DNA from 3 places in the Micromonospora sp. NPDC005163 genome. Region 1 is predicted to be linked to each of the others. Evidence: riboswitches for the same ligand, from Rfam matches in the RefSeq annotation. Region 1 holds a riboswitch; each other region holds the start of a gene.
The links. Region 1 has a riboswitch for cobalamin ahead of ACWD6N_RS10050 (acyl-CoA thioesterase). Riboswitches for the same ligand answer to the same signal wherever they lie in the genome.
Positions count from the first base shown of each region.

Region 1 (2,256 bases):
CCGCCGCGCTACGCCGGCACTTCGCCCAGCACCGCCGCTGGATGGTGCGCGGCTACGCGATCGGCCTCGGCGCCGGCACCCAGGCGTTCACGCACGCGCCGTACCTTGTCGCGACCGGCGAACAGCCCGATGGGAACGTTCGCGCCGGCCTGGTGCTCGCCGGTTGGTTGATCAACCTTGCCGTGGCCGAGTGGTACCTGCGTCGTCCGGCCCGCGCAACGTCGTCTCGACCGGCTCGTCAGCCGCGTGCTGCTGCCCGATGACATCGTCCGACGGCGACCCCGGGGACGACGAGCCGAATCCGCCGGCCACTTGGCTGCCGCCGCTACGAGCCGACCGCCAGTCGTAGTCCGAGCGCGACGAACGCGACCGCGCAGACTCGGTTGATCCGCCGCGGCCAGCGGCCGTCGGCGAGGCGGCCGGCGAGTCGCCCGGCGCCCGCGCCCAAGGCGATGTCGACCGTGAGCTGCACCGTGACGAACAGCGCGCCAAGGAGCACCAGCTGGGCGGTGGTGTTGCCCGCCGCCGGATCGACGAACTGGGGCAGGAACGCCACGCTGAACAAAATCATCTTGGGGTTGAGCAGGTTGGTGACCAGTCCACGCAGGAAGGCGCGCCCGGCACGACCACCGGGCTGCGACGCATCGGAAGCCGAAGTGCCGGCGCCACGCAGGGCCTGCACCGCGAGGATGATCAGGTATGCCGCGCCAAGCCAGCGGATTGCCGTGAACAGCACCGGCGAGGCTGAGATCACCGCGGCGAGACCGCAGACGACCGCCGCCACATGCACCGCCTCCCCCGCGGCGACGCCGAGCGCGGCCACCACCCCGGCGCGAGTGCCGTAGCGGGTGGCGTTGGCCAGCACGAACATCATGTCCGGGCCGGGAGTCACCATGAGGACGACGATCGCGGCCAGGTAGCCGGCCAATGCCGGCACGGAGAGGCCGAGCACGTCTCAGCCCTCCCCGGCGCCGTCAAGCAGCGCCCGCCTCAGAGTCAACCGGTGCTCCCGGCGGATCTCCGCCTCTCGGTACCGGCGCCGGTCTCCGTCGGTTTCCGGCAGCAGCGGCGGCACCGTACGCGGCTGGCCGTTGTCATCGATGGCGACCATCACCAGGTGCGCGGTGGCCACGTCGGTGGGCGGCACCGCCCGGTCCCACCGGTCAGCGGTCACCTTGACCGCAACCTCCATCGAGCTGCGCCCGGCCCACGTGATGCGAGCGTCCACATGGACCACGTCGCCAACCCGGACCGCCCGGAGAAACGCGGTCTCGTCGATGGCGGCGGTGACGGCCGGTCCGTCGGAATGGCGGGCGGCGACCACCCCGGCGACGGAGTCGATGAGGTTGAGGATCCGGCCACCGTGCACCGTACCCATGAGGTTGGTGTGGTGCTGATCCATGATCTGCGACAGGGTCAGGTGTGACGCCGACGGCGCTCGGCCGGCGATCGTGGCGGTGTCGTGCACAGCGGTAGTCCGTCCCTCGGGAAACCACACCGTCGGAACGCGGACACACGCTGACGAGCACGCACCCACGCACAGCGCGCGCGGCACGTCACCCGCCCAGCCCACCCGCGAGGCCGACGGCAGCGCACACGGTTGTGTACGCGGCACGGGCAGGTCTTCGGACTCGCGGGCATGGCCGGCTGCGCCGGTCTCCTACTGGCCGTCGCTTCCCAGGCCTCTGGCCCAGTGCTGATGACGGCGGTCGTTCCCACTCACCGCTGCGGGGCAGTCCCGGACTCACACCGGGTTCCCTCTTACGACGCCCAGCCAGTCACGACCGGGCGAACCAGCGCCGTCAGGAGCATAGCGGGTCCGCGACGCAGCCCAACCAACGCGACCGCGAGGCAGAGCGGGCGTCGTCATCCACATGATGAAGATATTCAAATTCGTGGTCTTCTTTGACCGCACGCAACTGCCCCTCGTCCTGGGCGTCGACCACCACGTACCTGGCGCGTACGCCGCGGCCGCGCCGCCACCGGCGCAGACCCGGGCAGCGACCAGGCCATTCGAGGTGTCGCTGACCGGCACCGGGTTGATCCAGCGACACCATTCGCGCGTACCGGTGACCGGGGGCCGCGAAAGGCGTCCCGTACGCTCACCCGAACACCTACTACAACCCGTCGTATTGTTTGGCCGCGGATGTCGTAGCCCTTGACGCCGGCGGCACCGGACACGGAGGTACCAGGTGACGGATGGTGACGAAATTACCGCGTGGGCCCTCGCGGCGGGTCGGGGCGACCATGACGCGG
Region 1 is NZ_JBSFYP010000010.1:51,810-54,065, reverse strand. Features, by position in the region: gene ACWD6N_RS10060 (DUF2306 domain-containing protein) at 1-263, shown strand, start outside; gene ACWD6N_RS10055 (LysE family translocator) at 326-952, opposite strand; gene ACWD6N_RS10050 (acyl-CoA thioesterase) at 956-1,402, opposite strand; cobalamin riboswitch at 1,600-1,813, opposite strand; partial or broken gene ACWD6N_RS10045 (RNA polymerase subunit sigma) at 2,193-2,256, shown strand, end outside.

Region 2 (2,256 bases), on a different contig from region 1:
ACGCGCTGCGGGTTCCAGCCGCGGCTCGGTCAGCCCACTCTCACCCGGCGTGCAGCGTATTGCCAGGAAACGGTGGTGCACTGGATGGGCGTCGAGGAGAGGGGTCGGTCATGGGCTGGTTCAGTCGGCGGGCCCGGGGCGCCGAGGCGACCCCCACGAAGCTGGACCGGGAGGCGACCCGGGACGACCTCGCCGCGCTCGAGGCGTTCATCGCCAGCCGGCGGGGGGTGGAGTTCTACCTGGAGCCGGAGACCACCGCCACCGACACCACGGTGGTGGCGATCGCACACGACGGCGAGTGGATCCGTCGCCGTACTGGCACCCCGCGTGCGGCGGGCGCCATCGCCCGCAAGCACGCGGTGCCGCTGTACGAGGCGGCCCGCACCGGCTACCCGGAACGGATGCGCACCTGGAGCCGTGCCCACCCGGAACGCCACGCCCGGTGAGCGTGGCCGCGTCCGTCGAGGTGGCCGTGAGCCGCCGTCCCACCGGGCGATCGGGGCAGGCCAGAGGACGTGTGCGCACCCTTTGCTCTGCTTACCCGGGCGCAACGAAAAGGCGTCGTCACTGTTGCGCTGGCTGAAGCAGAGCAAAGGACGCGTCGCATTGACCCGGGGCGTTCCGATGCGGCGTCCGAGCACGCCTCAACCGCCAGATATCGATGAGAGTCATTCGCCTGGCCAGGCCGGGGTCGGCGTTGACCGGCGACGGACGGGTGTGGCAGCATTCGCGGCCTGACGGCAGTGAAGGAAGTCGGTGTGATTCCGACGCGGTCCCGCCACTGTCACCGGGGAGCGATCCCCCCTCGTGAGTCACGGCCGCGTGTCTGCGGTTGGAAGGCCGGGGGAGAGCGTCGATTCGGAAGCCAGGATACTTCGGCCGTCGGGATGTACCCCAGGGCGTGGACACCCGAGGAGGACCCGATGACGCACGGCGTCTCTTTCATTGACGGACACCGTCATGATCCGCTCGGCGGGCGCTCCGCCGCACCCACCGCCGCACCCGGCCCCGGTCGTACCGCCTGATGCCGCAGGGAAAGCCGAGCACGGTGCCCGCCGACGGTTTGACCACCCGGCAGCGACGTCACCGGCCGCTGCTGATGGTCCACACCGGACAGATGAAGGGAAAGTCCACCGCCGCCTTCGGGCTGGCGCTGCGGGCGTGGGCAGCCGGCCTGCCGGTCGGGGTGTTCCAGTTCGTCAAGAGCGCCAAGTGGCGGGTGGGGGAGGAGAACGCCTTCCGGGCCCTCGGCGAGGTGCACGAGCGCACCGGTCACGGCGCGCCGGTGGCGTGGCACAAGATGGGCGAGGGCTGGTCCTGGATCCAGCGTGGCGGCGACGCCGATCACGCCGCGGACGCCCTGGAGGGTTGGCGGCAGATCCAACGCGACCTGGCCGCCGAGCGCTACGGGCTGTATGTGCTGGACGAGTTCACCTACCCGATGACGTGGGGCTGGGTGGACGTCGACGAGGTGGTGGCCACCCTGGCCGACCGTCCCGGCTTCCAACACGTGGTCATCACCGGCCGGGACGCCGACCCGCGCCTGGTGGCCGCCGCCGACCTGGTGGCCGAGCTGACCAAGGTCAAGCACCCGATGGACGCCGGCCAGAAGGGCCAGAAGGGCATCGAGTGGTGAGCGCCGCCGCCGAGTCGTGGCCGCTGCCCCGCCCGATGGGCGACGACCGCGCCGGCCCGGACGGCCGCAGCGGTCTCCGCTGGCCGGGAACGGGTCAGCCGGTCAGGGCCCGGGCGAGGACGTAGCCGACGGTCGCGGCGGCGAGCCCGGCGGTCACACTGCCCAGCACGTTGGCCAGCGCGAGGAGCCGGTTGCCGGTCCTTGTCAGCCGCAGCGTCTCGTAGCTGAAGGTGGAGTAGGTGGTCAGCGCGCCGCAGAAGCCGGTGCCGAGCAGCGCGCTGACCGCCGGGCCGGCCGGCAGCCCGACGAGTACGCCGAGCAGCAGCGATCCGAACACGTTGACGGTCAACGTCCCCCACGGGAACGCCGAGTGGTGCCGGGCCTGCACGGCCCGGTCGGTGAGGTAGCGCAGCGGCGCGCCGACGGCCGCCCCGAGCACGATGAGCAGCACGGTCACCGGACGGCCCGCCCGTCGTCGCGGTCCCGGTCGAGCAGTCGAGCGGCGGCGGCGTCACCCAGCCACACCGCGACCAGGGCGCCGAGCACCGTCGCGGCCAGGTACGCCAGCGCGGTGACCGGGGCGCCCGCGACCACCGCCTGCTGCACGTCCACGGCGTAGG
Region 2 is NZ_JBSFYP010000049.1:39,828-42,083, forward strand. Features, by position in the region: gene ACWD6N_RS27175 (hypothetical protein) at 111-446, shown strand; cobalamin riboswitch at 722-898, shown strand; gene cobO (cob(I)yrinic acid a,c-diamide adenosyltransferase) at 1,025-1,636, shown strand; gene crcB (fluoride efflux transporter CrcB) at 1,731-2,093, opposite strand; gene ACWD6N_RS27190 (fluoride efflux transporter FluC) at 2,090-2,256, opposite strand, start outside.
Region 2: another riboswitch for cobalamin. It lies ahead of cobO (cob(I)yrinic acid a,c-diamide adenosyltransferase); the one in region 1 lies ahead of ACWD6N_RS10050 (acyl-CoA thioesterase).

Region 3 (2,256 bases), on a different contig from region 1:
CCTCGCGGTCAGCACCGTGCGCGCGAATGGTGACGGTGTCATCGCCGGTGCGACGGTCAGCGTCCCCGGGGCGGCGAAGGCCGGCTCGACCGTGATCACGCTGGCGGGGGCCGAGTCGGTGACGCGGGTCGCGCTGCCCTTCACCGTCACGAACTGAGTCGGCGGTAGCGGTAGCGCGCGGGGCGGGGCGGATCACGGCCCGCCCCGCGCGCTGCTAGCGTCGACCATGACCCCGCCCGGCGGGGGCGTCCGGGCCGGTGACCGTCGTCACTGACTCGACCGCCGACACGCCGATACCCGAGATGTGGGGTGTGACAACGGCGTCGTCCCTATATATGGTGTCGACGCAGCTGGTTCGGCCGCTCGTCTGCAGTGGTCGAGGCAAGAGGGAACCCGGTGGAATTCCGGGACTGCCCCGCAGCGGTGAGTGGGAACGACCGCCGTCATCAGCACTGGGCCGCCAAGCGGCCTGGGAAGCGACGGCCAGTAGGAGACCGGCGAGCCCGGTCGTGCCCACGAGTCCGAAGACCTGCCAGCGCGCCGTGCACCCGCACCCGGGTGGGCGGCGGCCCGACGCCGCGTGGGACGGCCGACGCCCCCTGACCCACGCCCGGCGTGGCGTCCGCCGGTGTCTGTCTCCTCGCGTCCGAGGGCCATCAGGTCTCGAACTCGCGAGGAGTGAGTGGTGACAGTCACCCAGGTGGTCCCGACCGGCGGCGACACCGACCTGCCGGGCCGGCGGCGGACGCAGATGCACGTCCGCAAGCGCGACGGCGCCAGCGAACCGGTGGACGTCAACAAGATCGTCCGCGCGGTCGAGCGGTGGACCGACGACCTGACCGACGTCGACCCGCTGCGGGTGGCGACCCGGACGATCAGCGGCCTCTACGACGGCGCGACCACCGCGGAGCTGGACCGGCTGTCCATCCAGACCGCGGCCGAGATGATCGGCGAGGAGCCGCAGTACTCGCGGCTGGCCGCCCGGCTTCTGGCCGGCTACGTCGACAAGGAGGTGCACCGGCAGGGCATCACCTCGTTCAGCACGGCGATCCGGATGGGCCATGCCGAGGGACTGATCGGAGACGAGACCGCCGCCTTCGTCGCCGCGCACGGCCGGACGCTCGACGACGCCGTCGACCCGGACGGCGACCTGCGGTTCGAGTACTTCGGCCTGCGCACGGTGTACGACCGGTACCTGCTGCGCCACCCGACCAGCCGGCTGGTGCTGGAGACGCCGCAGTACTGGCTGCTGCGGGTGGCCTGCGGGCTGTCCCGTACGCCGGACGAGGCGGTCGACTTCTACCGGCTGATGTCCAGCCTGGCCTACCTGCCCAGTTCGCCGACGCTGTTCAACTCCGGCACCCGGCACACCCAGATGTCCTCCTGCTACCTGGTCGACTCCCCGCGCGACGAGCTGGACTCGATCTACCAGCGGTACGCGCAGGTCGCCAACCTGTCCAAGTTCGCCGGCGGCATCGGCATCGCGTACTCCCGGGTCCGGTCCCGGGGCGCGCTGATCCGCGGCACGAACGGGCAGTCCAATGGGATCGTGCCGTGGCTGCGCACGCTGGACGCGAGCGTCGCCGCGGTCAACCAGGGCGGCCGGCGCAAGGGCGCGGCGTGTGTCTACCTGGAGCCGTGGCACCCGGACATCGAGGAGTTCCTGCAACTGCGGGACAACACCGGCGAGGACGCCCGGCGCACCCACAACCTCAACCTGGCCAACTGGATCCCCGACGAGTTCATGCGCCGGGTCGAGGCCGACGAGGTGTGGTCGCTGTTCGACCCGAACGAGGTGCCGGAACTGCCCGACCTGTGGGGCGAGCGGTTCGACGTCGCGTACCGGGAGGCCGAGGCGCAGGGCCGCTACGTGCGGCAGGTCCCGGCGCGGGAGCTGTACGGGAAGATGATGCGCACCCTGGCGCAGACCGGCAACGGGTGGATGACCTTCAAGGACGCCGCCAACCGGCTGTGCAACCAGACCGCCGAACCGGGCAACGTGGTGCACCTGTCCAACCTCTGCACCGAGATCATCGAGGTGTCCAGCGACGCCGAGACCGCGGTGTGCAACCTCGGCTCGGTGAACCTCGCCGCCCACGTCACCGACGGCGTCATCGACTGGCAGCGACTGCGCGCCACGGTCCGTACCGCGGTCACGTTCCTCGACCGGGTCATCGACATCAACTACTACCCGACCGCGCAGGCGGCGGCGAGCAACCCCCGCTGGCGGCCGGTCGGGCTCGGGCTGATGGGCCT
Region 3 is NZ_JBSFYP010000028.1:89,119-91,374, reverse strand. Features, by position in the region: gene ACWD6N_RS20470 (GH92 family glycosyl hydrolase) at 1-157, shown strand, start outside; cobalamin riboswitch at 335-550, shown strand; gene ACWD6N_RS20465 (ribonucleoside-diphosphate reductase subunit alpha) at 752-2,256, shown strand, end outside.
Region 3: another riboswitch for cobalamin. It lies ahead of ACWD6N_RS20465 (ribonucleoside-diphosphate reductase subunit alpha); the one in region 1 lies ahead of ACWD6N_RS10050 (acyl-CoA thioesterase).